Regions from separate parts of the Alitiscatomonas aceti genome, predicted to be linked through region 2. Evidence: predicted binding sites of a transcription regulator. Region 2 holds the regulator's gene; each other region holds the start of a gene.
The links. Region 2 encodes HrcA, which represses chaperone genes, less so after heat shock. Its sites were predicted from a motif close to TGTTAGCACTCNNNNNNNNNGAGTGCTAACA; they were not measured.
Positions count from the first base shown of each region.

Region 1 (13,018 bases), on a different contig from region 2:
CTACAACTACTACGACGATGATGATAAGGCACTGAAGGAGTACAACAAGGCCTCCATGTACTTAGACGAAGAGGACGCAAAGGCACAGCTCCAGAAGGCTGCCGACAAGGCTGCAAAGGCTGCCGCTGCCAAGCCGGAGGATGAGAAGTTAGCTGCTGCCGCTGAGGCTGCTGCCCAGGCTGCAAAGGACGCTGCCGACGGCACAAAGATCCCGGAGACCTTTAAGGATTACCTGCAGAAGTATGTATACGGCTGTAAGGATCAGGACGACCTTCTTAATGTTATCGGCGGTTCCCGTCTCATGGACCTTAAGAATGAGCCGCACCTTGGCTATTCTACCAGACACTAATTGAGGGGAGGAAAAAGAAAAATGGCTGATTATACAAAGTATACAAAACAGGAAATGCAGGCATATGCCATTGCAAAGAGCATTAAAGAAAATCAGATCGTTATCGTTGGCACAGGCCTTCCGCTCATTGGCGCTTCTCTTGCAAAGCGTGCGGTATGCCCCAGCTGCCATCCCATCGTAGAGAGCGGACTTATGGACTGTTCTCCGGTAGAGGTTCCGCGTTCTGTTGGCGATAACCGTTTCATGGCCCATTGTGCCGTTCAGTGGCCCAACGTCCGTTTCGTTGGCTTTGAGGCCAATGAGTGGCTCCATGACGAGGATCGTCTGATCGCCTTTATCGGCGGCGCACAGATCGACCCCTACGGAAACGTAAACTCCACATGTATCTTCGGAAAGGGTGACTATGTGAAGCCCCAGACCCGTTTCACAGGCTCCGGCGGTGCAAACGGAATCGCTACCTTCTGTAATACTGTGATCATGATGCAGCACCAGAAGAGAAGATTCATGGAGCATGTTGACTACATCACAAGCTGCGGCTGGATGGACGGCCCCGGAGGACGTGAGAGAGCAGGTCTTCCCGGAAACCGCGGTCCGCAGATGGTTGTTACAGACCTTGGTATCATGAAATTCGATGAAGAGACCAAGAGAATGTACCTGGCTTACTACTATCCATTCTCCAGCCCGGAAATGGTTCAGGAGAACACCGGCTTTGAGATCGATGTGACCAGAGCTGAGCTCATGGAGGGCCCGGATCCGGAGATCATCCGCCTGATCCGTGAGGAGATCGATCCCGGCCAGGCATTCATCAAGGTTCCGAAGGAAAATAAATAAGCAACAGTGAATGATGTCCCGGAAGGAGAGGGCGGCAGCGCCTTCTCCTCTGGAACACGATATATGAGGAGGAAGAAAAATGGGATATTTTTCCATGCCGAAATATTTCCAGGATATGCCCGTTGTTGGTAAGCCGTTAGTGAATGCCAACGCAGAAAACGAGGCAGAGCTTAAAGAGATCGAGAAGAATATCCATGACAAGGTAGAAGAGATCCTTGCCAAGGGTATCACCACAGAGGAAAAATTAAACGAGCGCGGCCAGCTTTCCGCCATGCAGCGTATCAACGCTCTGGTAGACGAGGGAACCTTCTGCCCGTTAAACAGCCTCTTTAACCCCAACGACAACAAGATGGGTTCCACCAACATCATCAACGGCCTTGGCCGCGTAAACGGCAAATGGGTCTATGTGATCGCATCCGATAACAAGAAAATGGCTGGAACCTGGGAGCCGGGCCAGGCTGAGAACCTGATCCGCTGCTCCGACGCTGCCAAGATGATGAACCTTCCGCTGATCTACTTATTAAACTGCGCGGGCGTTGACTTCCCGTTCCAGGATCAGGTATATCCCAACCGCCGCGGCGGCGGTACTCCGTTCTTCAGAAATGCTGAGTTAAACCAGTTAGGTATTCCGGTGATCGTAGGTATCTACGGAACGAACCCGGCTGGCGGCGGATACCACAGCATTTCCCCGACGATCCTGATCGCCCACAGCCAGGCCAACATGGCAGTCGGCGGAGCAGGCATCCTTTCCGGTATGAATCCCAAGGGGTATATCGATAAGGAAGCCGCTGATCAGATCGTGGCTGCCCAGATCGAGAATGCCAAGAACAAGGTTCCGGCTCCGGGCTCTGTTCCGGTCCACTATGACGAGACCGGCTTCTTCCGTGAGGTTTACGAGAACGATTACGGCGTGATCGAGGGAATCAAGAAATATATCAGCTACCTTCCGGCTTACAACTTAGAGTTCTTCCGGGTAGATGACCAGAAGGCTCCGCTGCTTCCGGCAGAGGACCTTTACAGCATCATCCCGTTAAACGGAAAGCGTCCGTATGATATTTACGACGTGATCGGCCGTCTCTTCGACGGTTCCCAGTTATACGAGTACAAGAAGGGCTATGGTCCGGAGATGGTGACCGGTCTTGCCAAGGTCAATGGTCTTTTAGTAGGCGTCATCGCCAACGTACAGGGACTTTTAATGAACTATCCGGAGTATAAGCAGAACTCCGTAGGCGTAGGCGGAAAGTTATACCGTCAGGGCCTGATCAAAATGAACGAGTTCGTGACCCTCTGTGCCCGTGACCGGATCCCGCTGATCTGGCTGCAGGATACCACAGGTATCGATGTAGGCGACGATGCAGAGAAGGCAGAGCTTCTGGGCCTTGGCCAGTCTCTGATCTACTCCATCGAGAACTCCGGTCTTCCGTCCTTAGAGGTTACGCTCCGTAAGGCCAGCGCTGCTGCCCACTATGTACTGGGCGGACCCCAGGGCAACAACACCAACGTTTACTCCATCGGTACCGCTGCCTGCGAATACTATGTAATGCCGGGCGAGACCGCTGCCAACGCAATGTACTCCAGAAAGCTTGTGAAGGCAAGCAAGGCTGGCGAGGATATGCAGCCCATCATCGACAAGATGAACGATATGATCCAGCTGTATCATGAAAAATCCCGTCCGGAATACTGTGCGAAGGTCGGCATGGTAGACGAGATCGTTGACATGACAGAGCTTCGTCCGTATATCCAGGCATTCACCGAGGCTGTTTACCAGAATCCGAAGAGCATCTGCCCGATGCACCAGATGGTAACACCCCGTGCGATCCGCGAGTGGAACGACGCGCATAAGGCCTGATCCTGACTGAAGGCGTGAATTCTGATCCAGACCGGGGGCTCCCCGGTCTGGATAATGTTGTATCAAAGGATATATGATTTTGGCTTGTCCTTTAGGGTGCCTTGTGCTATACTGGGACAGGAAAAAACAAAAAATTCATTGATACAGAAGAAAACCCGGAGGTTCGTATGAGTGCAGTTTATACACTGGGGATCGATGTGGGTTCCACAGCGTCCAAATGTATTATTTTAAAAGATGGCAAAGAGATCGTGGCAAAATCCCTGATCGATGTGGGGGCTGGTACCAGCGGCCCGCAGCGCGCCATCGACGCCGTGCTGGAGGCAGCCGGCATGACAAGAGACCAGATGGCCTACGTTCTGGCCACGGGCTATGGCCGCAATTCCTTAATGGGTCTTGCAGATAAGCAGATGAGTGAGCTTTCCTGCCATGCGCGGGGGGCTTCTTTCCTGTTCCCGGAGGCCCATACGGTCATCGATATCGGGGGCCAGGACGTAAAGGTTCTCCGGATCGAGAACGGGACCATGACCAACTTCCAGATGAATGACAAGTGTGCAGCCGGAACCGGCCGTTTCTTAGATGTTATGGCCAGGGTCCTGGAGGTGCGCGTGGAGGATCTGGGAGATCTGGGTGCCCAGTCGAAGAAGCATGTGGGCATCAGCTCCACATGTACCGTATTTGCAGAGAGCGAGGTCATCAGCCAGCTCTCCATGGGTACGGATAAATGCGATATCATCAACGGCATCCATCACTCCGTGGCTGGCCGTGTGGCTGGCCTTGCCCACCGGATCGGCGTGGTAAAGGACCTTGTGATGACCGGAGGTGTAGCTCAGAACAGAGGCGTTGTATCTGCGCTGGAAGAGGAGCTGGGGTGTCCGATCCTCACTTCTCCGCTGACCCAGTATAACGGCGCTTTGGGTGCCGCCCTGTTCGCATGGCAGGCAGCGACCCGCTAAACGGTAAGACAACGGGCCAGAGGGACATGAGCCATGTCTGTCTGGCTGCCGTCGTTTATACATTCAATGAGGAGGATGAATAATTATGGCTAAAAAGCAGGTTAGTCCCGGCGTTCTTGCCCTTCGTAAGGTTGTGGATGACGTTCACAAGGACGCGCGTGAGGCAAAAAAAAGAGGCGAGTTAGTGGGATGGTCTTCTTCCAAATTCCCGTGTGAGCTCGCAGCAGCATTTGACCTGAATGTTATGTATCCCGAGAACCAGGCCGCTGGTATCGCAGCAAACCGCTACGGCGAGATGATGTGCCAGGCAGCCGAGGATCTGGGCTATGACAACGATATCTGTGGATACGCACGTATCAGCCTTGCTTATGCGGCTGGCGTCCGCGTTGCCCGTAAATTTGATCCGGAGACCGGTGAGTATATCATCGATCCGTCCACTGGAAAGCCCTTAAAGGATGAGAACGGCAACGTGGTCATCGACGAGGCCACTGGAAAGCCGAAAAAGGATCCGAAGACCCAGACTCCGTACCTGGAGCTTGTAAATATCCTGGAGCTTGAAAAGCTGCCGGATGGACCGGACAAGAAGCGCCGCATCGAGGCCATCTCTCCCATCCGTCAGATGCAGATCCCGCAGCCGGATTTCGTTCTCTGCTGCAACAACATCTGTAACTGTATGACAAAATGGTATGAGAACATTGCCCGTATGTGCAACGTTCCGCTGATCATGATCGACATCCCGTACAATAACACCGTAGATGTTCATGACTCCAACGTGAAGTATGTCCGCGCCCAGTTCGATAAGGCCATCAAGCAGTTAGAAGAGCTGACAGGAAAGAAATTCGACGAGAAGAAATTTGAGAAGGCCTGTGAGAACGCAAACCATACTGCGAAGGCATGGTTAAAGGTTTGTGACTACTTACAGTACAAACCGGCTCCATACTCTGGATTTGACCTGTTCAACCATATGGCTGACGTTGTAACAGCCCGTGCAAGAGTTGAGGCCGCCGAGGCATTTGAGCTTTTAGCCTCCGACCTGGAAGAGACCATCAAGAAGGGCGAGACCACCACGCCGTTCCCGGAGAAATACCGTGTAATGTTCGAGGGTATCCCCTGCTGGCCCAAGCTTCCGGCACTGTTCAAACCGTTAAAGGAGCATGGCGTCAACGTAACAGCCGTTGTTTACGCTCCGGCCTTCGGTTTCGTTTACAACAATATGGACGAGATGGCACGCGCTTACTATAAGGCTCCCAACTCTGTCTGCATCGAGCAGGGCGTTGACTGGCGTGAGGGCATCTGCCGCGACAACAAGGTTGACGGCGTTCTGGTACACTACAATAGAAGCTGTAAGCCGTGGAGCGGCTATATGGCAGAGATGCAGCGCCGCTTTACAAAGGATCTCGGCGTTCCGACTGCCGGCTTCGACGGCGACCAGGCTGACCCGCGTAACTTCAACGCCGCCCAGTACGAGACCCGCGTTCAGGGCCTTGTGGAGGCCATGGAGGCAAACATGCAGGAAAAGGAGGCTAAATAGACCATGAGTATCAACGCATTATTAGATGAATTTAAGGTAAAAGCAGCTACTCCCAAGCAGCAGCTGGCTGAATATAAGGCTCAGGGTAAAAAGGTCATCGGCGTTCTGCCGTACTATGCTCCGGAGGAGCTTGTTTACGCAGCCGGTATGGTTCCCATGGGGATCTGGGGTTCCAATAACAAGACCATCAGCCGCGCAAAAGAATACTGTGCGACCTTCTACTGCACCATCGCCCAGCTGGCGCTGGAAATGCTCTTAGACGGGACCATGGATGACCTGGACGGCATCATCACCCCCACCATCTGCGATACGCTCCGTCCCATGAGCCAGAACTTCCGTGTATCCATGGGAGATAAGATGGCAGTTATCTTCTTAGCCCATCCCCAGAACCGCTTTGAGGATTTCGGCCTCCAGTTCTGCATCGACCAGTACAACCATGTAAAGGAAGAGCTGGAGAAGGTATGCGGCCATGAGATCACTGCCGACGCCATCAGGGATGCCATCAAGGTCTACAATAAGAGCCGTGCAGCCCGCCGCGCATTTGTAAAGCTGGCCAACGACCATTGTGATGTGATCACACCCACCAAGCGTTCTGCAGTATTAAAGGCATTCTACTTTATGGAGAAGCCGGCATACACAGAAATGCTGGAGGAATTAAATAAAGAGCTGGAGGCTCTTCCGGTATGCGACTGGAAGGGAACCAAGGTGGTCACCTCCGGTATCATCTGCGATAATCCGAAGCTTCTGGCTGCATTTGAAGAGAACAATGTTGCCATCGCTGCCGATGACGTTGCCCATGAGAGCCGTTCCTTCAACACAGATGTTCCGGAGGATGAGGAATGTCCGATGATGGCTCTGGCAAAACAGTTTGCCAACATCGACCATGACGTTCTTCTTTACGATCCCCAGTCTGAGAAGAACCGCCGCGGCGAGTTCGTTGCCGATCTTGTTAAGAAGAGCGGCGCTCAGGGCCTTGTACTGTTCATGCAGCAGTTCTGCGATCCGGAGGAGATGGAGTATCCGTACTTAAAGAAAGCCCTGGACGATGCAAAGATCCCGCACATCAAACTGGGCATCGACCAGCAGATGCGCGACTTCGGCCAGGCCCAGACTGCGATCCAGGCCTTTGCAGATGTGCTTGAGATGAGCAAATAATAAAAAATGATTTCCGGTCCGCCGACCGGTTTGTGTCGTAACGGTGCTGTAACAATATGAAAGGTTCCGGCAGAGATGGCAAAGGCTGTTTCTGCCGGGGCCTTTTTTGCTTTACGGATCGCAGGTTTTCTGATAAGATAGTCCAAGAAGAAAGAAAAGGGGAGGAGATTATGTTTCTGACAGGTACGAAAAAGATGCTGGGAGACCGGATCTTTTTACAGAAGGCCGTACGCATCGCCCTTCCAGTGGCCATGCAGGGAATGCTGAATACGATCGTAAACCTGGTGGATACCATGATGATCGGGACGCTGGGAGAAACGACCATCGCGGCGGTGGGCCTGGCAAATAAGGTGTTTTTTGTATTTTCACTCCTTGTATTCGGGATCGTCAGCGGGAGCGGAGTCCTGGCGGCCCAGTACTGGGGCAATAATGATGTGAAAAACATAAGAAAGGTGCTGGGACTGGCACTTATGCTGGCACTGGCTGGCGCAGCGGCCTTTATGATCCCGGCCATGGTGTGCCCGGAGCTGGTGATGCGGATCTTCACGGTCAGCCCGGAGACCATACGCATCGGCAGCGCATATCTGGTGGTGGCAGCCATATCCTATCCGTTTACGGCTTTCACCAACGTTTATGTGGCCATGCTCCGGGCCGTGGGCCAGGTGAAGCTTCCAGTGTTCACAAGCTGCCTGGCGATCATCGTGAATATCGTTTTGAATTTTCTGCTGATCTTTCCGGCGCGCACCGTCACAGCCGCAGGACAGGAAATCTTCATTTACGGCGCAGGTCTCGGAGTTGTGGGTGCAGCCCTGGCAACGCTGATCGCCAGGATCGTGGAAGCGGCGGTGCTGGTCCTTGTGGTTTATATACGGAAATTCCCCATTGCCTGCCGTATCCGGGAGATGTTCGGGTATACAAAGGCGTTTATCCGCCAGTTTGTCAGCACCTGCGCCCCGGTCATTGCCAATGAGTTCATGTGGGGGCTGGGCGTGACCATGTATTCCCTGGCCTATGGACGGATGGGCGATAACGCAGTGGCGGCCGTCACCATCGCCATGACGATCCAGGATATCGTATTCGTTCTGTTCCAGGGACTGAGCGCCGCCACAGCGGTGATCCTGGGGAACGAGATGGGAGCCGGCCATCTGGAACGGGCAGAGGAGTATGCGACCAATTTCTTTCGGCTGCTGTTCCTTCTGTCGGCGGCCGGAATGGTGATCGTGCTGATGATCCGGGGACCGATCCTGTCCATTTACCAGATCTCTCCGGAGGTGAAGGAGGACGCGGCCAGATGTCTCCTTACATTCGCCCTGTTCCTGCCGGCAAAGATGTACAATCTGATCTGTATCGTAGGCGTTTTGCGGAGCGGCGGCGATACAAAGATGTGCCTGTTCCTGGATACCAGCGGCGTCTGGTGCATTGGGATCCCCCTGGCGTTTCTGGGCGGGCTTGTGTTCCATTTCCCGATCTATGTGGTCTACGGCATGGTCATGCTGGAGGAGGTCTATAAGTCGGCGCTGGGATACTGGAGATACCGTCAGAAGAAGTGGCTGAGGAATCTGGCGGCGGAGATTTAAATAAGAAAAGAAAGAGGGAGTGTTTCCTGGGCATCAGAACCGATGACCGGAAGCGCTCCCTTCTGGATTTATAAGGACTCAGGCCCTGGAACTGAACAGGGGAGAGTATCCGATGTCCCTGGAAAGATCAGCAGCAAATTTCTGCACATATTCCAGCTGGACCTTTAAAAGCTCTTCGCTGTTTAAGCGGATCGTGGGGGCGATGATGCCGATGGATCCGGCCAGCTCACCCTCTGAGTTGAAGACAGGGGCTCCGATGCCCACGGCGTCGTTGACGTATTCTCCGTAGGTGATGGCGTAACCGGACTGACGGATCCTTTTTAATTCGTCACGGAGATCGCCGGCATCCACCCGGGGGAAGGCGTGATCGTGTTCAATGATTTTTTTCACATATTCCTCAATAAAGGAGGGAGACTGGTAGGCCAGGAGCACCTTGCGGATGGCTCCGCAGTGGAGATACATCTCATAGCCAAATTCCTCCACCACCTTTATGTGGTTGGGACCGTCCACCTTTTCGATCACAAGACCCTTGTTGCCTACGGGGATCACCAGATAAGAATCCTCCTCGGTCCTGGCAGAAAGAGCGGACAGGAGAGGATGGGCGGCATCCTGTAAACGGATCCCGCTGGCAGCGGCTTTTCCCAGGGGGATCAGCGCAGGCCCCAGACGGTATGTATGTGACCGCTCGTCGCGGATCACATATTTTTTTTCACAGAAGGTCTGGAGGATCCGGTGCACAGTGCTGGGAGGCAGATCGATGGCCTCCGCCAGTTCCGCAATGGAATAGCTGCGGTTCCTTTCCTTCAGTACCTCCAGGATCTCAATGGAGCGTAGAAGGCTCTGGATCATTTTCCGGCACCGTCCGTATCTTCTTCCACAGTGGCTGATTCTGCCGGAACCGGAGAAGCGGCTTCCTTTACGGCCTCAGCGGGTTCTTCCTGGGGAGCAGTTTCGGGGGCCGGTTCTGCGTCTTTCGGTCCCTCAGCGTTTTTTTCTTCCCCGGCCTTGCACTTTCCGGGTTCCAGCGTAATATACGTGCGCTCTTTGGCGGCGTCACAGGAAGAAGTTCCCTTTCCTGTTTCCCCAGAGGACGTTTCCTCGTCTTCGTAATCATGGAAATCTTTGTCCAGCTCATCATTGAAAGATTTATACTTCAAATAATAGGAAATACCTGCGGCAGCTGCACCGATGGCAGCCCCAAGAGCGATGAGCAGACCTGTTTTTTTCTTGGACATAGTTCATTCTCCTTTCAACCGGCATGAACGTAAACCGATATAGATTAATAATAAGCCATATTCCAGGAAAAAGGAAGGGATATTTGTAAAGAAAATGAAAAAATCCCAAAAAAATTCCATAAAATTAGCACTCGACCCTTGACAGTGCTAATAATGCGTGCTATAACATTACTTGTGAAAAGGAACAGAGATTTTGAAATGTTCTGGAATTTCAACCAATAGAAAAACATAAAGACAGAAATGGCAAGGAGGAGTCAGTAATGAAATTAGTACCATTATTTGACAGGGTTGTTTTAAAACAGTTAGTTGCAGAAGAAACGACAAAGTCCGGTATCGTGCTTCCGGGTCAGGCAAAAGAGAAACCGCAGCAGGCAGAAGTCATTGCCGTTGGACCGGGCGGAGTTGTGGACGGCAAGGAAGTTACCATGCAGGTAAAGGTTGGAGACCAGGTAATCTTCTCTAAGTACTCCGGAACTGAGGTTAAGACGGACGACGCAGAATACATCATCGTAAAACAGAACGATATTCTTGCTGTTATTGAATAAGCAGCGGCGGGAGACCGTAAGGCTGCGGCTGCTCCGGTCTGGCCGGAGCGTATATAAATTTGGAGGTAATTGAATCATGGCTAAGGAAATTAAATATGGCGTAGATGCCAGAAAAGCTCTGGAAGCTGGCGTAAATAAACTTGCTGATACCGTCCGCGTGACATTAGGGCCCAAAGGAAGAAACGTGGTCCTGGATAAATCCTTCGGAACACCGCTGATCACCAACGACGGCGTGACCATCGCAAAAGAGATCGAGCTGGAAGACGCTTTTGAAAACATGGGCGCACAGATCTTAAAAGAAGTTGCCACAAAGACAAACGACGTTGCCGGTGACGGTACTACCACCGCAACCGTTCTGGCCCAGGCAATGATCAATGAGGGAATGAAGAACCTGGCAGCAGGCGCAAACCCCATTATCTTAAGAAAAGGAATGAAGAAGGCCACCGACGAGGCTGTAAAGGCCATCGCTGAGATGAGCCAGCCCATCAGCGGCAAGGCACAGATCGCAAGGGTCGCAGCAATCTCCGCTTCCAGCGATGAAGTAGGCGAGATGGTTGCAGACGCCATGGAAAAAGTGACCGGAGACGGCGTGATCACCATCGAAGAGTCCAAGACCATGAAGACCGAGCTGGATCTGGTAGAAGGAATGCAGTTTGACAGAGGCTATATTTCCGCATATATGTGCACAGATATGGAGAAAATGGAAGCCGTTCTGGATGATCCCTACATCCTGATCACAGACAAGAAGATCTCCAACATCAACGATATCCTTCCGTTACTGGAGCAGATCGTGAAGACTGGCGCAAAGCTTCTGATCATTGCTGAGGATATCGAGGGCGAGGCTCTTACGACCTTGATCGTAAATAAATTAAGAGGAACCTTCAGCGTAGTGGGTGTAAAGGCACCGGGCTACGGCGACAGAAGAAAAGAAATGTTAAAGGATATCGCGATCCTCACAGGCGGCACTGTGATCTCCGAGGAGCTGGGTCTTGACCTTAAGGATGCGACCATGGAAGAGCTGGGCCGTGCGAAATCCGTTAAAGTACAGAAAGAGAACACCATCATCGTTGACGGCCTTGGCGATAAGGAAGAGATCGCCAACCGCATCGGCCAGATCAAGGGTCAGATCGAGGAGACAAAGTCTGACTTTGACAGAGAAAAGCTTCAGGAGAGACTTGCAAAGCTTTCCGGCGGCGTAGCAGTGATCCGTGTGGGCGCTGCCACAGAGACAGAAATGAAGGAAGCAAAGCTCCGTATGGAAGATGCCCTGGCAGCTACAAAGGCAGCCGTTGAAGAGGGCATCATCGCAGGCGGCGGATCTGCCTACGTTCATGCAGCAGAGAAAGTGGCTGCTGTGGTAAGCGGTCTGGAAGGTGATGAGAAGACTGGCGGAAACATCATCTTAAAGGCACTGGAGGCTCCCTTATACCATATCGTTGCCAATGCAGGCCTGGAGGGCTCCGTGATCGTCAACAAGGTAAAAGAGATGGCCACAGGCATGGGCTTTGACGCATACAAAGAAGAGTATGTTGATATGGTAGAAGCAGGGATCCTGGATCCTGCAAAGGTTACAAGAAGCGCATTACAGAACGCTACCAGCGTAGCTTCCACGCTCCTTACGACCGAATCCGTAGTAGCGAACATTAAGGAAGAAACTCCCGCCATGCCCGCCGGCGCCGGCGGAATGGGCGGAATGATGTAGTCCGCGTAAAGCATTGCAAAAAAGGCTGCAGAAACCGGCTCTGGCAAGCTTGCTTGCCAGAGGAGGCTTCGGCGGCCTTTTTTATGAGGCGCACGCCTCTATGAGCAATTTGACAGTCAGTGTCTGATCGGGAAACCAGTTCCACAGCCCAGTCAAATTGCGAATAGCAATGCTTTATCCGCCGGTACTGTTCCGGATTCCATCCTGGCAAGCCTGCTTGCCAGAGGAGGCTTCGGCGGCCTTTTTTATGAGGCGCACGCCTGGCCCTCACCCCTTTTCCATGGCCAGCCTGCTGTTCTGATACTCCCCGGACCAGGTCACGTCCCTGGCGCACCATTCCGGCGGCGTAAAGGCCACGGCGTCCTCCTCCGAGGCAAATTCCACTTCCGCCAGTATGAGGCCCTGGTATGCCCCCTCAAACACATCCAGCTCAAAGGTCAGATCCGGCCGTCCCTCCACCGGGAGCAGGTACCGCTTTTTCGTAAGGACCTGTCCGTCGGCCTTCTTTAAAAGATGCAGATAGGCCTTTTCATCCAGCGGCAGGTTATACTCCTCCCGGGCCATCAGTCCCCTGGACTTATAGGTCAGATAAAAGGAATCATTCTCCCGCCGGACCCGCACCACAGGCTCCGTGCAGAGATAAGCCTGCTCGATCATGCGGAACGGCCGGGCCTCATAGCCTTCGGGCGGGACTGTCACAAGAAATTTACGTTCGATCTCCATAGGGCTGTCTCCTTTCCATTGGATGCCGGGAACAGGGAACGCCTGCGCCGGCACCTTCCCGCCTATTATAACACAGGATATGGCGCTGGCCCTAGGATAAGTTTTCTGTAATATAAGAAAAATGTAATAACATTCAGGGCAGAAAGATGATATAATCAAATTACAGGGAAAATAATTTTTACGAAATAAAGAAAAACGGAGGAAATGCTTATGTGGACAAGGGCAGAGCTGAAAGAAAGAGCCAAGGCGTGTCTGCGGAAATATTACTGGGCGGCCTTTGCGGTGAGTCTGGTATTCTCTCTGATCAGCGGCATCGGAAGCCCGGCTACCCAGCCGGCAGACAGCGGGTACGAAGACGATTACTATGAGGACTACGGCTTTGTGGAGGGCCTGGGAGACGATCTTCCGGCAGTGGTAGGAAAGATCCCTGCTGTGATCGAGAATGTCCCGGTGGGACCGGGAGTGGTCCAGACCGGCCGGATGATATACGGAGTGATGGCAGGAGTCATGATCGTATTACTGATCCTGGCCCTGGTCCTGGGGATCTTTGTGACCCCGGTCATCGCGG
Region 1 covers NZ_JAOQJF010000011.1:44,777-57,794, forward strand. The annotation lists gene OCV69_RS07400 (CoA transferase subunit A) at 1-349, shown strand, start outside; gene gctB (glutaconate CoA-transferase subunit B) at 371-1,180, shown strand; gene OCV69_RS07410 (acyl-CoA carboxylase subunit beta) at 1,260-3,029, shown strand; gene hgdC ((R)-2-hydroxyglutaryl-CoA dehydratase activase HgdC) at 3,197-3,982, shown strand; gene hgdA ((R)-2-hydroxyglutaryl-CoA dehydratase subunit alpha) at 4,068-5,513, shown strand; gene hgdB ((R)-2-hydroxyglutaryl-CoA dehydratase subunit beta) at 5,517-6,668, shown strand; gene OCV69_RS07430 (MATE family efflux transporter) at 6,839-8,245, shown strand; gene OCV69_RS07435 (IclR family transcriptional regulator) at 8,324-9,094, opposite strand; gene OCV69_RS07440 (hypothetical protein) at 9,091-9,480, opposite strand; gene OCV69_RS07445 (co-chaperone GroES) at 9,741-10,025, shown strand; gene groL (chaperonin GroEL) at 10,102-11,727, shown strand; gene OCV69_RS07455 (CYTH domain-containing protein) at 11,995-12,450, opposite strand; gene OCV69_RS07460 (DUF975 family protein) at 12,661-13,018, shown strand, end outside.
Region 1: a site for HrcA is predicted at 9,603-9,633, ahead of OCV69_RS07445 (co-chaperone GroES). Genes of this name have one in related genera too.

Region 2 (13,018 bases):
CAGGGCAATATAGATATGGCAGTATTCCATGGATGCACAGATCTTGTCGGCCATGGTAATGATCCACGCCTCCCGGTTCTTTGGCACCGGCCCCAGAGGGAACATATGGGAAAGGATCGCGCTTTTCTCGCGCTCGCTGATCCCAAAGACCTCCTGGCTGTTCTTAGCCGCGACTCTGGGATGGTAAAATGCCTGGAAGCCGCCTGTGGGAGGCTTTTCCCTGAAATCATAAAGGCAGAAATCGTGAAGCAGTCCGGCCCTGGCGGCCATTCTTGCATCGCACCCCAGCTTTCTGGCTATATGCCAGGATATATAGGATACATTGATGCTGTGCATCAGTCTGGATGTACTCTGGTGATGGGAAAACGCTCCCAGCTGCATAAATTCCCGCTTTTCCAGGATATCCTTTACTTCCTTTATGTACCCGGGTTCGATCTGTCCGTTAAATGTAAGCTCCATCGGCTGTCACTCGCTTTCTGTAAAGAATGATGGATATTTCCCCTACACTTTTATTATGATAAAGTACCGTGAAAATTTCAAGGCCTTTTCTTTAATTTTTTCTTTCATTTTGAGGTGAATTGCTTATGATCAGGATTTTAAAATTCTTTGGCGTCTCATTTCTGTTCCTGCTGCTCCTTTACATCCTCCTGCTGACCCTGCCCTATGTGGCCCATAAAAAGGTCCCCCAGGAGATCCTGGACCGGATCCGTTCCGCAAAATATTACTCAGAGCTTCCCGGCGCTGAGCGGGCCGCCTACATAGACGACAACACCGACGCCCTCCTCTACCGTCTGAACCTCATTGACCAGGCCGAAAAGGAGATCATCTTCTCCACCTTCGATTTTAACGTGGATGAAGCCGGCAAGGACATCATGGCATCTCTCCTTTCCGCAGCAGAACGCGGAGTCCGGATCCGGATGCTGGTGGACGGATTCAGCGGCATGCTGGATGTGAACAACAGCCCATGGTTCGAGGCCATGGCTTCCCATGAAAATATCGAGCTGAAGATCTATAATCCCATCCATTTTTATGCACCGTGGAAAATGCAGGCCAGACTCCATGACAAATATCTGATCATCGACGACCAGATGTATCTTTTAGGCGGCAGGAATACCTTTAACCTGTTCCTGGGAGACTATACGCCGGTGAAAAACATCGACCGGGAGCTGTTCATCTATGAGACCGTCGGGGACCCGGAGGCCTCCATCCATCAGTTAAAGCAGTATTTCCAGTCCGTCTGGGAGCTGCCCGATGCGAAGCTGTATACGAAAATGGGCGACTGGGAAAAATCCCAGGAATGCATCCAGTGGCTCACCGCCCACGCTGACGCCCTGAAGTCCTCTTATCCGTCCGCCTATGAGCCCTGGGATTATGAAGCCCTCACCATGGAGACCAACCGGATCACCCTCCTTCACAACCCCATCAATGCCTCCAATAAGGAGCCCTGGATGTGGGAAACCGTCTGCCACCTCATGGGGACCGGAAAGGAGATCACGGTCTACACGCCCTACATCATCTGCGGAAAGGAAATGTACGCAGACCTTACGGCCCTGTGTAAGAAAACAGACCTAGTGGAGATCATCACCAACGATGTGGCCAGCGGCGCCAATCCCTGGGGCTGCACCGACTATCTGAACCAGAAAAAGAAGATCTGGGCCACCGGCGTCCGTGTCTACGAATATCTGGGAGAACATTCCAGCCATTCCAAGGCCGTCCTCATCGACGACCGCATGAGCATCGTCGGCTCCTATAATATGGATATGCGGAGCACCTACCAGGATACAGAGCTGATGCTGGCTGTGGATTCCCCGGAATTAAACGCCGTCATCCGCAAAGAAGCGGAGGTCAACAAGACGTACAGCCGGTACATGACGCCGGAGGGGACGTACATCAACGGCGAAAACTATGTGCCCCGGGAAATGAGTGCAGGTAAAAAACTCTTTTACGGCGTGCTCCGGGTCCTGATCATGCCCTTCCGGAGATTCCTGTAAAAGAACGTGCTGAAAACATGTCCTCCCTGATGCGCATTTCCGGGACCAGCCCATAAAGAAGCCCGATTGCGGGCTTCTCCGCCTGCGGCGGGCCGCTTCTGCGGCATAATTCCCTTCCGCCGCATGGCGATCCCCGCGGAACGTTTTTATGTCATAGGACGCACTTTCCTATGACATAAAAAAACGCTTAAGCAGATACCATTTCTCTGCTTAAGCGTTTTTCGTTTTTACATGGATCCTATTCCACCAGCTTCTCCAGCTCCTTCACATATTCCGTTCCGTCGGAGGTCTTGTGGCCCGCCTTGGAGGCGTAAAGCCCCACGGCAGCCTGGGATTTTTTAATGGGCTGCATGGTCCCGGCCCCGGCCACGCAGCCGCCGGGACAGGCCATTCCCTCCAGAAGATACCCGTTATATTTTCCAGCCTTGGCCATGGCCAGGAGCTTTCTGCATTCCTTAAGGCCCTCGGCGTTGGCTACCTTGATCTCCTTATCGGGATACCGTTCCTTGATCACATTGACCACCGATTTTGCCACGCCTCCGGCCACGGCAAAATTGCGGCCGTCTGCGGAAGCGTCGTTGACGCCGTCGGGATCCTCCTCCATGTTCTCAATATCCACATGGCGGGCATCAAAGATCCCTGCCATCTCCTCAAAGGTCAGCACGAAATCCACCTCGCTGCGGACGCTGCGGCGCATGGCCTCCAGCTTTTTGGCCGCACACGGTCCGATGAATACCACCTTTGCCTTCTCATGCTGCTTTTTAATGAGTCTGGCAGTCAGGGTCATGGGCGTTAAGGCCATGGAAACGCAGTCTGCGTATTCCGGGAACAGCTTCTTTGCCATCACAGACCAGGCCGGGCAGCAGGAGGTTGCCATAAAGGGGATATGCTCCGGCACCTCTTTTATAAAGTCCTCGGCCTCCTGGACCGCGCAGAGGTCTGCCCCGATGGCAACCTCGAATACATCGGCAAAGCCCAGCTGCTTCATGGCCGCCCGCAGCTTTCCGGGCGTCACCTTGGGGCCGAACTGTCCCACAAAGGCAGGAGCCACAGCGGCGTATACCCGCTCTCCTGTCTGGATGGCGCGGATCACCTGGAAGATCTGGGACTTGTCCGCAATGGCTCCAAAGGGACAGTTCACCAGGCACATGCCGCAGGAAACGCATTTGTCATAGTCGATATCTGCTTTTCCGTTCTCGTCTGAGTGGATGGCGTCCATGCCGCAGGCCGCCGCACAGGGACGCTCCTGGATAATGATGGCGTTGTAGGAGCACACCTTTGCACACTGGCCGCATTTAATGCACTTCTCCGGATCGATCCTGGATTTCCCGTTGGTCCGGTCCAGGCTCACCGCATCCTTGGGGCAAACCTCCACACAAGGGTGGGCCAGGCAGCCCTGGCAGCCGTCGGTCACCATGACCCTTTTTTCTGCACACGCATTGCAGGCAAATTTGATCACATTGATCAGCGGCGGCGTATAATACGTTTCCGGCCGGTCTGCCGCCTCGATCCCATCGGACACAGGGGCCGGGTCTCCCGCCCCGCGGTAGGGAAGTCCCATGGCCAGGCGCAGCCGTTCTCCTACGATGGCTCTTTCTAAAAACACGTCATTGCGGAAGTTTCCAACCTCCCCGGGGATGATCTTATATGGAAGCTCCTCGATCCTTTTGTCAATGGGCCACTCGGTATGGTAGGCCATACGGGCCGCCTCGCGGAAGATCCTGTGGCGGATCTCCTGGATCCTGGTCTCAACACCTCTCATCGAATTATTCCTCCTGTGATTTTTTGCAGTCGTCTCTGTTTTGTGAAAAAGATAACATATCCCAGCTGTAACTTCAAGTTTTTAATCGCATACAATCCGCTTTTTCTTTTCCAGAAGCCCCGGTTCCTTCCATTTATGATTTTGCCCCATTTCTGCCGCAGGACTGCCGCAGCCTGCACCTTTTCTATTGCAGATGGACCTGGTAATATATTCCTATCCGGAGCAGTCCTGCGGGAAAGAAGCCCGCCTGTGGGCTTTTCCGTCTGCGGCGGGCCGTTTCTGCATTAAACTTCTCTTCCGCCGCGTGGCGGTCCCTGCAAAACATTTTTTTGTTACGGGATGTGCTTTCCTATGGAATAAAAGCTCCGGTCCCACACTGAAAAGAAAGGATATGATGCACAATGAAAAAATGTATGAAGCTGGCGGTCACGACCGTTGTTATGGGATGCCTTCTGTCCTTCCCGGCCTTTGCGGCAGAAACAAGGGCGGAATATAAAGAGGCCGTAACTCCCATCCGGGAGGAATTAAAGGCCCTGGAGGAGGAGATGGACGCTGTCCGCACCGAAAATAAGGCCCTGTCGGCCCGTTTCAGCGAGATCCGGCAGATCCGTAAGGAGACCGGGGAGCTGATTGTTTCCAAAGATACCTGGAAAAAAGCCCGGGAACTGAAGGCCAGGATCCGTGAGGTCCGTTCTTCCATGGACAGTCTCTCCATAAAATCCCTGCGGACCCAGGCCAGGGCCGCTGTAAAGGAAAAAGATTTTGACGCAGCCTTAAAGGCCATGGGCGAAGCCATGGAACAGAAGCAGGACCGCCTGGATTCTCTCAAAGAGATCAACGCCATCTGGAAGCAGATCGATGATCTGCTGGAAGCTGAAGAATAATTTTTTCCATTAAAAAGGAGCTGCAAAACGGAGGAAGTGATCCGCAGATCCCCCGTTTGCAGCTCTCTGGCTATTTTTCATCCTTCTATTTTCCTGTATAACATTCCATATCTCCCGATGTGGTGGTGAACTGGATCCTGGAAAGGTTCTTTCCGCTTTCCCTGCCGTTTCCTCTGTCCACGATCCCACTGGCACCCATTTTCTCCCATTCCAGCTGCCCGTCAAAATCTGTCTCCAGACCGCCGCTGACCCACTGGGCCTCGAACTTAAACCGGGGATCCTCTGCTTTTTCCACAAGGATCTCTCCAGACACGCTTTCCATGGAAATATCTCCCAGGGCCTCTCCGATCGTCATCTTCCCGGATACGGTGGAAAGCTCTGCGCCTGCCGCTGCCTTCTCAATGCTCAGATCCCCGGATACACTCTCTCCCTCCACTGCTCCTCTGATCGTTCCTCCATCCAGATCGCCGGATACTGTGGCGACCTCCAGGCTCTCTCCCTCAAATCTCGGAATCCGTATGTTTCCCGATACCGTATTGATCTCCAGCTCTCCCCGGAAATCCTCTGGGATCTGGATCCTGGCGGAAACCGGGAGCCTTTTCTTTTCCTCGTCTTCAAACCTCAGTCCTGTCAGTCCTAAGACGATCGTTCCCTTTGATCCATCTGGATCATCGTTGACGATCTCCACCCGGCCTCCGCCAGAAGACACCCTGGTCTGATGGATCTCTTCCCACGGGACCACGTACTCCTCCTCCAGAAGGATCTCCTCGGAATCTGTCACCTCCACGTTCAGATCGATCAGTATATAGGAGATCTGGATGTCCTCTGCCTCGTCCATAGGGATCTGACGTTTAAGGATCCCGCCATCGCCGAGCTTTGTCCATCTCCATCCATCGGGAGTATCTCCAGGGTCAGCTCCTGCGCCAGAACCAGTCTCCTCCGTACCCGGCTTTTCTGTTCCAGGACCGCTCTCTCCTATTTCTGGCTGTCCTACACCGGGGCCAGCCTCTCCTATCCCCGGTTCCTCCATGCCAGGGCCAGTCTCTCCCGTCTCCTTCCGGTCTTCAAAATGATTTTCCCCGTCCAGACGTCCCGATGCCTCAAGGGTCTCTTCTCCTCCTTTATGGCCCCTGTCCACCCTGGCTGCCACCATACCGGTGCCCAGAAGAAACAGCAGGCCTCCAAGGGCAGCTCCCAGAACCAGGATCTTCACCGTATGGTCTTTTTTCTTTTCTGGTCTTTCTCCCGCCATTACAGGCTCTCCCTTTCCGCCGCCGTTTTCCTTGTTTTCCTCTTCAAAAAGCGAGCGGATGTCGCCCATGGCATTGATGGTACAGTCGAAGGCGTCCTGCTCCCCGTACCCCTCTGCCCGCAGATCATCGTACCTTTCCTCCATATTTCCAATGATCTCTTCCTTTAAATCCACCACATTTCTGGTTTTCGGGATATCCCTTACCATATCTTCCACATATTTTCTCAGTTTTTCTTTCATGCTGTGCCCTCCCCGTCATCGTCCAGCAGCCGGTCGATCAGCTCCTTTGCCTCCTCCCAGTCCCTCCGGTTGGAAGCGTAGGTTTCTCTCCCTTTTTCTGTGATCGAGTAATATCTTCGCCTGGCTCCAGTGGTCTCGTCTCCCCAATACGTCCGGATACAGCCCGCCTGCTCCAGCCGTTTAAACGCTGAATACAGGGTCGCTTCTTTCAGCTCGTACCTCCGGTCCGTCCGGGCCAGGATCTCCTTGTTGATCTTGTAGCCATAGCTGTCCTGCTTCAGCAGCAGGGACAGGATGATCGTTTCTGTGTGTCCCCGTAAAATATCCGATGTGATCGACACGCTCCCACCACCTTTCCTTAGTTTCATTATGCAATATAATACCTCGTCTGTCAATGTATATTTGATTATTTAGTATTATGTTTGCCGCAGATATCCAGCCGCCCTGCGCCTCCCGCGCCCGTTCCAGGCTCCCGCCCCATGTTTCCTTTCAGATCACCGCCGTCTGCGAAAACCGGGATCCTTCCGGTCCCATATTCCCCCCTCCCCTATTTTTGAAAATATTGGGCAAAAATGTACGTTTTTTCCCACAGTGCCCAAAAATCTCACGGAAATCCTGGGATTTTCACCGGATTTCACTGGATTTCTCCTATGGATTGGGCATATTTCTCTTTTTTCTCTGTATATACCCAAAAATCTCCGAAATTTTGGGCATAGCAGAAAAAAGTCCCTGTCTATGCCCAAAAAGGGGCTTACACTTCTGCCTGTTCCCGTTTATAATGATCGGACAGGGCTTCTCCGCCTGCGGCGGGCCGCTTCTGCGGACAAATTTCCTTCCGCTGTATAGCGATCCCCGCGGAGCGTTTTTTATGTCATAGGATGCACTTTCCTATGACATTAGCCGCGAAGGCCTGGATATGCTCTGTACCAAACGCCATATAGATCCGGCCAGGAGCCGGAAGACTTTTGCAAAAGCAGGGAGGCCTTTCCATGAACTTTGATGAGCTGTTTACAAAATGGAAATCCGAATATTCGTTTAACGCTTTTATCCGGGACGGGATTGTTGATCCCGCTCACTATGACAGGCCGCACATTTTATTTATTCTCCGCGATATGAACTGCCGGCACGAGCGGGACCTGTGTGCGGATCTCCGCAGAGATGGAAGCGGATGGAGAACATGGAACAACATCGGCAGATGGACAAAAGCACTGCTGGACGGTGACGGGGAGTATCCGTGGGATATGTCCTCCCCCAGCCGCGCGGCACAGCTAAGGCGCGTTGCTGTTATGAATCTGAAGAAGGAGGGCGGCGGCAGCCGCGCCTCTGGAAGCCAGCTTCTGGATGCGGTGCAGATGCAGCATGGAAAGATCCTGGAAGAGATCTGTTTGTGTGATCCAGGCATGATCATCTGCTGCGGTCTGGCCAGTTCCGGGATCAAAGGAAATGCTGCCCTGCTTAAAGATCATGTATTGCCAGTTTCAACGGAATGGGCATCCTTCCGGTCCAGGACCTTTGACCGGGACTGGCAGTATTATTTTACTGAGATCAATAAAAAACAGATCCCTGTCATCAGCTTCTGCCATCCACAGGTCACAAATCTCAATGGCAGCAGAGGGCATGAAAAGCTATTTATTCCATTATTCCAGGATATGCTCTATATAAAAGAACTTTTTTTGAAAAACACTGCGGGAAGCGAATAAAAAAGCTGCTGCAAAAATTTTGCAGCAGCTCCCGGATCATCCTGTTTTATTTTCCAAAAAGTCCCCGCTTCTTCTTTCCGCCTTCCGGCGCAATGCCGTTCATGGCGTCGTCGAAGCGCCGCAGGGCCTCCTTCTGCTCTTCATTGAGCTTTTCAGGCACTGTGATCACCAGGGTCACAAAATGATCTCCACGGATATTCTTATTCCTTAAGGACGGAACGCCCTTTCCTCTGAGCCGTACCTTGGTATCGGTCTGGGTGCCAGGCTTTACCTCATACTCCACTTCCCCGTCCACGGTCTTGATACGGATCGGGCCGCCCAGTGCCGCTGTTACAAAGGAAATGGGCACGGTGGAGAAGATGGTGGTTTCCTGCCGTTTGAAGATCGGGTGCTTGGATACAGTCACCTCCACCAGAAGGTCTCCCCGGTCACCGCCGTTGATCCCCGGCTCTCCCTTTCCGGCGATCCGGATGCTCTGTCCGTTGTCGATACCTGCCGGGATCGTCACCTGGATCTTCTTTCTGCTGGAAATATATCCGCTGCCATAGCAGTCCGGGCATTTCTCCTTTATGATCTTGCCGGATCCCTGACAATCCGGACATGTCTGCACGTTCTGTACCTGTCCAAAGAAGGACTGCTGGGTATAAACGATCTTTCCTTTCCCGTTACACTTGGGGCAGGTCACCGGAGAGGTTCCCGGCTTTGCACCCGTTCCATGGCATTTGGGGCATTCATCCTTCAGGTTTAATTCAATCTCCTTCTGACAGCCAAATACCGCCTCCTCGAAGGTGATCCGGACACCGGTCCTTAAATTCGCTCCGCGCATGGGCCCGTTGCTGCGCCCCCTGCTCCTGCCGCCGCCGAAGAAATCGCCGAAAATATCGCCGAAAATATCGCCCATGTCTGCGCCGCTGAAATCAAAGCCTCCAAAGCCTCCGGCCCCGCCGGCGCCTCCGTCAAAGGCCGCATGGCCAAACTGGTCGTACTGTCTTCTTTTTTCCGGATCGCTGAGCACGCTGTATGCCTCGGAAGCCTCCTTGAACTTAGCCTCCGCCTCTTTATCTCCCGGATTGGCATCGGGATGGTACTTCTTCGCCAGAACTCTGTATGCCTTCTTTAACGCCGCATCATCTGCATCTTTCGGCACGCCAAGGACTTCATAATAATCTCTCTTGCTCTCTGCCATTTCAAGTCTTACCTTTCAAACTCTATATAGTGGGAAAGGGGTTAGGCGGAATGCCGCCTAATCCCCATACCTTCGATTTATACGCTTCGCAGCTTTTATTATTAGACTTCCTTGTAATCTCCGTCTACCACATCATCGCCGTAGCCTGCCTGGCCTGCGTCCTGGGGTCCTGCCTGGGAACCTGCTCCCTGGGCTCCGCCAGCCGCCTGGGCCTGCTCATAAACCTTTGTGAAGAGCTGCTGTGCGCTCTGCATCAGTTTTTCTTTTGCGGCCTTGATGTCTTCCACCTGGGCGTCTGTCATCTGATCGATGGGCGCACGGTTTACAGCCTCTTTCAGTGTATTTAAGTCTGCCTCAACGGCTGCCTTATCGTTGGCATCGATCTTATCGCCTACCTCTTCCAGGGCCTTTTCGGTCTGGAATACCATGGAATCTGCATCGTTCCTTGTGTCGATGGCCTCTTTCTTCTTCTTATCCTGGGCCTCGAACTCGGCTGCCTCCTTCACGGCCTTCTCAATATCTGCGTCAGACATGTTGGAGCCGGAGGTAATGGTGATGTGCTGCTCTTTGCCTGTTCCCTTATCCATAGCGGATACGTTTACGATGCCGTTGGCGTCGATATCAAAGGTAACCTCGATCTGCGGAACGCCTCTTCTGGCCGGAAGGATGCCGTCCAGACGGAACTGGCCCAGAGTCTTATTGTCTCTTGCAAACTGTCTCTCACCCTGTACCACATGGATATCAACGGCAGTCTGGTTATCGGCTGCAGTGGAGAAGATCTGGCTCTTCTTGGTGGGGATCGTGGTGTTTCTCTCGATCAGCTTTGTGGCAACGCCGCCCATGGTCTCGATGGACAGGGAAAGCGGTGTTACATCCAGAAGGAGGATATCGCCTGCGCCTGCATCGCCGCCTAATTTACCGCCCTGGATCGCTGCTCCGATGGCAACGCACTCATCCGGGTTCAGGGTCTTGCTGGGCTCTTTGCCTGTCAGCTGTTTTACCTTCTCCTGTGCGGCTAACATACGGGTGGAGCCACCTACCAGGAGGACCTTGGAAAGCTCAGATGCAGAAAGTCCGGCATCCTTCAGGGCATTCTGTACCGGGATCGCAGTTCTCTCCACCAGATCGCTGGTCAGCTCGTCAAATTTCGCTCTTGTCAGGTTCATATCCAGATGCTTCGGTCCCTCTGCGTTGGCTGTGATGAACGGAAGGTTGATGTTGGTGGTGGTGGCTGTGGACAGCTCCTTCTTTGCCTTCTCAGCAGCCTCTTTTAATCTCTGGAGAGCCATCTTGTCGCCGGACAGGTCGATGCCCTCTGCCTTCTTGAACTCGTCGATCATCCACTGGGTCACACGGTTGTCGAAGTCATCGCCGCCGAGACGGGTATCGCCGTTGGTAGCCAGAACCTCGATGACGCCGTCACCGATCTCAATGATGGAAACATCGAAGGTACCGCCGCCTAAGTCATATACCATGATCTTCTGCTCTTTTTCATTATCAAGGCCATAAGCCAGGGCTGCGGCTGTGGGCTCGTTGATGATACGCTTTACTTCCAGGCCTGCGATCTTACCTGCATCCTTGGTAGCCTGACGCTGAGCATCGTTAAAGTAAGCCGGAACGGTAATAACTGCCTCTGTCACCTTCTCGCCCAGATAGCTTTCTGCGTCTGCTTTCAGCTTCTGGAGGATCATTGCGGAGATCTCCTGGGGAGTATATTTCTTTCCGTCGATGTCTACCTTATAATCTGTACCCATGTGTCTCTTAATGGAGGAGATGGTGCGGTCTGCGTTGGTCACGGCCTGACGTTTTGCCGGCTCACCTACCAGTCTTTCTCCATTTTTTGTAAATGCCACGATGGACGGTGTGGTCCTGATTCCTTCTGTATTGGCGATAACGGTCGGTTTACCGCCTTCCATAACTGCTACACAGCTGTTTGTTGTACCTAAGTCAATACCAATAATCTTGCTCATAGTGATTTCCTCCTGAATTTATAAACAATGATAAATTACTTCCAGTTAGTTGGCAACCTGCACCATGCTGTGGCGTACCACAGTATCCCGGTACATATATCCCTTTAACAGCTCCGATGCCACCACGTTCTCTCCCAGGGATTCGTCGTCCACATGCATCACTGCATTATGGAAATTGGGATCAAACGGCTTGCCCACAGCTTCGATGGGCTTTACGCCCATGTCGTCCAGGGTCTTCATAAGCTGCTTATATATTTTCTCCATTCCTTCGGCAAAGGGCGTTTCCTTCGCATCCTCGGGAACGGTGGCAAGGCCTCGCTCAAAATTATCCACCACAGGAAGGATCTTCTCGATCACATCCCTGGCTCCGATCTCATACATAGCGGACTTTTCTTTATCCGTCCGCTTCCTGTAATTGTCAAACTCTGCCATGGACCGCTTTAACTGATCTGTCAGCTCCTCGATCTGGCTATCTCTCGGGTCCTTCTTCTTTCCAAAAAGCCCCTTTTTCTCTTTCTTTTCTTCTTTTCCATTTTCCGGAGCAGCTTCTCCGTCTGCGCTGGCCCCTGCCGGCCCAGCCGCGTTTTCAGCTGTGTTTTCAGCTCCCGCTCCGTTTTCGGGAATATTTTCTGCTTCTGCCTCTCCTGGAGCTTTCTTTTCCAGTTCCTTCTCTTCCACTTGACTCGACACCTTTCATTTCTATTTACTGCTGCTTATTAAATGTTTCATTCAGCTGGGTCACCAGAGTCCTTAGGGTCCCGACGACCTTTTCATAGTCCATCCTCTTGGGTCCGATGATCCCGATGGTTCCCCTAAGGCCGTCTCCCAGCACATAGTTGGCAGTGACCACGCTGCAGTCCTTCATGGTCTTCACCGGCGTTTCATCTCCGATATAAACCTGGATCTGGGAATCCGATGCCGACGGCGCCTGGCTTTCATCAAACAGTCCCTTTAAAAGTTCCTTTTGCTCCAGGGTACTGATCAGCTTGCTGGCATTTTCCGTATCGGAGAGCTCCGGATACTTGAAAATATTTGTAGCTCCGCTGGTATAAATCTGAAGATCCTCCGCCTGGGAGCCAATGGCCTCAGAGACCTCGTTGAGGACAAATTCCACCACCTGTCTGTGGATCCCCGCCTGCTCCTTGAGCCTTGCGATCACTCCCAGGTTGATCTCCTGGATCGTAAGCCCGTTGAGACTGTTGTTCAAAAGGATATTTAAGTTTAATATCTCTTCATTGGAAAGCTCTTCATCCAAAGTCACAAAGGAATTCCGGATGATATTTCCTTCCACCACCACCACGATCAGAAGCTTGTTGGCCTCTACTCTCGAAAGCTGGATGAACTTCAGCTTCGTCTGGTGGTAATTGGGACCGCTGACCATGGTCGCATAGTTGGTATTGCTGGCCAGGATCTGGGCCATCTGCTTCAGTAAAAGCTCCACCCGGTCCACCCGCTGGATCATCATGTCCTGCATGGCGTTTACCTGGCTGTCCTTTTCCTGGATGATCTGGTCCACATAGAACCGGTATCCCTTATCAGAGGGGATCCGTCCTGCCGATGTATGGGGCTGGATAATGTATCCCAGCTCCTCCAGATCCGACATCTCGTTCCTTATGGTAGCGGAGCTCAACTTAAGACCAGAATATTTGGAGATCGTTCTGGAGCCCACCGGCTCTCCTGTCTCTAAATACGTCTGGATTATGGCTTTCAAAATCTTCTCTTTTCTTTCGTCCAGCTCCACATTTTCACCCTCTTTTTGTTTTATTAGCACTCTTTATCTATGAGTGCTAACATTTACAGTTGTTACTATATTACTTAAGTCCCCGTTTGTCAAGATATTTTTTCATTTTTCATTGCATTGATGCATTTTTATCATTTCTTCCGATGCGGGAGCCGGAACGGAGAAACCTTCTAATGAAAGGATCTGAAACAGCTGTTTCGGCAGAAACCTCCGGAAGATCCGGCAGGACAAACGCATGAGTAAATAAATTGTGAACAAATCCCCTTTTTCTGGTATGATAAAAAGAAAAAGG
Region 2 covers NZ_JAOQJF010000021.1:44,996-58,013, forward strand. The annotation lists gene OCV69_RS10835 (HD domain-containing protein) at 1-459, opposite strand, end outside; gene OCV69_RS10840 (phospholipase D family protein) at 585-1,991, shown strand; gene OCV69_RS10845 (4Fe-4S dicluster domain-containing protein) at 2,230-3,753, opposite strand; gene OCV69_RS10850 (hypothetical protein) at 4,155-4,637, shown strand; gene OCV69_RS10855 (DUF4097 family beta strand repeat-containing protein) at 4,723-6,129, opposite strand; gene OCV69_RS10860 (PadR family transcriptional regulator) at 6,126-6,470, opposite strand; gene OCV69_RS10865 (hypothetical protein) at 7,119-7,829, shown strand; gene dnaJ (molecular chaperone DnaJ) at 7,876-9,015, opposite strand; gene dnaK (molecular chaperone DnaK) at 9,117-10,985, opposite strand; gene grpE (nucleotide exchange factor GrpE) at 11,031-11,663, opposite strand; gene hrcA (heat-inducible transcriptional repressor HrcA) at 11,689-12,726, opposite strand; partial or broken gene OCV69_RS10890 (hypothetical protein) at 12,836-13,018, opposite strand, start outside.

Region 3 (3,430 bases), on a different contig from region 2:
TTAGCTATTAGCTAATATAACATAGTCTAACAGAATCTATGATAAATGACAATCATATTATAGGCTTATGGTGTACAAAATAATAACTGACAGCTAACAAACGGGTGGTGGCAATGGAGAGAAAAGGATTAGGAAAGCGTATCAATGAGGTACGAAAAGACCGGGGCTTTACCGCAGACAAGCTCTCGGAATTATGCAATATCAACGCAACGTATCTTCGCCAGATTGAGGGCGGTGTGAAAATGCCCAGTCTGCCGGTATTCATAGATATTTGTAACTCCCTGCGGATTTCCCCTGATTATCTGCTTCAAGATGAATTGGAAGAAAACGAAATCAGCAAAATCAAGGAGCTGGAAGCACTCTGGAAAGACGTGTCGCCCAGCAAACAGGAGCTTGCCGTTGCTATGATAAAAGCGGTGTTGGAGCATAATGAACAGTAGGACAGCCAGCCGGTTCCGGCTGGCTGAATTGTTTTTTGTTTAAATGATATAGAAAAGCCCAGAACGGGCAACTTCACAGCTTCCCGCTCCGGGCAATATCCTTTTATTCTATGTTAAGAGGTGCCGTTATCCCTCGATGGCAATGTATTTCTTTTTTTCAGCTTCCGGTTCTTTCGCTTCTTCTTTTGGAATGTTAATCTTCAATACCCCGCTTTCATATTTTGCATGGATATCGTCCTCTTTCACATTCTCGCCGATGTAGAAAGAACGGCTCATACTGCCTGCATAACGTTCCTGACGTACAAATTTGCCTGTTTCTTTTTCCTTCTCATCCTTGTCAAGGCCCTTTGCGGCGCTGATTACCAGATAGCCGTCCTTCAGTTCCAGAGTAATCTCATCCTTCTTGAAACCAGGCAGGTCAATATCCACCTCATAATGGTCATCGTGCTCCTGCACATCCGTCTTCATCATTTTTGCTGCATGGTGCCCGTATAACTTCCGCTCTGCTTTATCATCAAATGACGGGAACCCCCAAAAATCATCAAAAACATCATCAAATAAGTTTTCACCAAAAACACTAGGTAACATCATAAGTCATCGCTCCTTTTTTAATGTTAAAACCGAATTGTCAATCAGAACCAAGAATACTTGGGAAGAAATCGGAACCTCTCATCTGTTCCGTTTCCCTTTCCTTTGTTCTATCTGTGTTATAGCGCGCTTGTTAGCATTTGTCAATGGTGAGTGCTAATTTTTTTGTGAACTTTTTGTGTCCTCTTAAAAAGCGAATCATAACCATTTTTTCTTTTTGAATTTCCAAATTAACGCTGCGACTGTCACAATGCTCACCAGAATTACCAATGGATATCCATATTTCCATTTGAGTTCCGGTATATGTGAAAAATTCATCCCGTACCACCCTGCCAGAAGCGAAAGCGGGAGAAATATTACTGTCACCACTGTAAAAATTTTCATCAGATCATTCTGCTCAATCGCCAGCTGGGATTGATATGCTTCCCGGAGCTGGGACACCATTTCCTGCAAATTCTTAACGGCACTCAGGTAACGGTCCGTTCTATTCCTCAAAGTCATCAATCTGCGGACTCCGTCTTCGCTAAATAGTTGGTTGTCATTCACGGTCATTTCATCAAAAATGAAATTAAGCTGCTCATAGTAGCGTTTCAGGCGCAACAGTTCCTGCCTCCATGCAGTAATGTATTTCAAATAGGATGCCTTGTCGCCGGACAGCACCTTGTCTTCATTATTGCTGATTTCTTCCTCAAGATTATTCAAAAAATCCATGTCTCCTTTCAGCAGTAACGAAAAAAAATGGTAGAAAAGCCGCTCATTTGTTGCTCCTTCTTCCCCTGTCATCGTATGCAGAATCATATTTGCTTTTTCTTCTGCCTCAGAGGTTTCACAAAATACCAGCAAATCCTTTCCGTCCAGATATAAGAGCATCTTAAAATCCTCTTTTTTTTCACTCTGAACATCGTACCAGTCAAATGCAAGGATATCGCAGTCCTTAAAACACTCAAAACTGTCCGTAATCTGTTCATCAATATACCGAAGAATCTTTTTATCCATATAAGGAGCAGCTTCATCGGTGTTTGTAAATGAAAATACTTTGTACATTTATCCTCCACGTCCTAACTTTGTTATATTTTCAATGTTGGAATATTGCTATTCTTCAGCAAGGAATTTTCGACTTTTTGATTCTATCTTCTGCTTCACCAGAAGAAGATTTTTCTCGTTCCAGTTCAATCACATCTGAAATATCACAATCCAACGCCCCGCAGATACGAAGCAGGGTTTCCATGCTGATATGCAATCCCTTTCCCATATTGGCAATCTGGTTTGTGGTGAGTCCTGCGGCAAGCCGCAAGTCCTCTTTTCTCATGTTCCGCTCTTTCAATGTATTCCAAAGCGGTTGATAGCTTATGTGCATTTATCGTCCTGCCTTTCTCCCAGTGCTGGGGTTCGTGCTTCCCATTATAGCAGTTTTCTTGCTAACTCGCAATATTTCTTGACGGCTCGCCGGTTCCGTCTGGATTGTGCTTTTCCTTTCCGCTTTTATTTACATCTAATTAGCCATAACCTGCTTAATGCCCTGTGATTTTGCTGATGTGTGATAAAGAAGTAATAGAAGTGTAAAAAATTTTGCCGTTCCTATCCGGCACTTAGCTCTTGTGTCGGATAGGTCGGGCGTTTATTCGGGCAAGTCCACCTTGCCAACAAAAGAATAATAAATCTCAATGTCCTGTCTGCGGGTCTTGTTCTCGTCATAGCTGCACTCATGCACAACGATTTTCTCTACAAACTCCCGCAGCAGAGTAGGGGTAAGTTCTTCAAAGCTGGTATGCCGCCGGACAACATTCATAAACTTTTCTGCGTTCACGGTGGCTTCCTGTGCTTTGGAAAGCTCCGCTTGGATAGCGGCGGCTCTTTCTTTCAGTTCCCGTTGTTCTGCTTCATAGTCTGCCGACAGCTCTGTGAAACGCTCATCTGATATGCGCCCGGTCACGCTATCCTCATACAGCCGCTTGAAGATAGCGGATAACTCGGCTATGCGTTTCTCGGCGGCTTCCAGTTCCTTTTTCTTGGCGGCGTTCCTGCGCTTGCCCCCGTCCTCGTTCTGCTCAATCAAGAGCTTCATAAACCGGGCTTCATGCTTTGCCGCATAGCTGGTCACTTTCCGCAGATTGGAGAGTACACCAGCGGTCAAGAGGTCGGTGCGGATAAAGTGCGCCGTACAGTCATGGGTGCGTTTCTTGTAGTTGCCGCAGATATAACAGTCCTGCTTGCGCTTGTCTGTCTGGTATCGCTGCTGATACATGACGCTGCCGCAGTCCGCACAGAACAGTATGCCGGGGAACAAGCCCACTTCATCATAGCGGTTGGGGCGTTTGCGCTGCTTGCGAAGCTCCTGCACCCGTTCCCATGTTTGGGTGTCTATGATAGGCTCGTGGTGGTTCTCAAAGATTGCCTGCTTA
Region 3 covers NZ_JAOQJF010000057.1:126-3,555, reverse strand. The annotation lists gene OCV69_RS16030 (helix-turn-helix domain-containing protein) at 114-440, shown strand; gene OCV69_RS16025 (Hsp20/alpha crystallin family protein) at 567-1,031, opposite strand; gene OCV69_RS16020 (magnesium transporter CorA family protein) at 1,227-2,072, opposite strand; gene OCV69_RS16015 (helix-turn-helix domain-containing protein) at 2,128-2,385, opposite strand; partial or broken gene OCV69_RS17195 (Maff2 family mobile element protein) at 2,527-2,610, opposite strand; partial or broken gene OCV69_RS16010 (DUF4368 domain-containing protein) at 2,647-3,430, opposite strand, start outside.
Region 3: a site for HrcA is predicted at 1,160-1,190, ahead of OCV69_RS16025 (Hsp20/alpha crystallin family protein). Genes of this name have one in related genera too.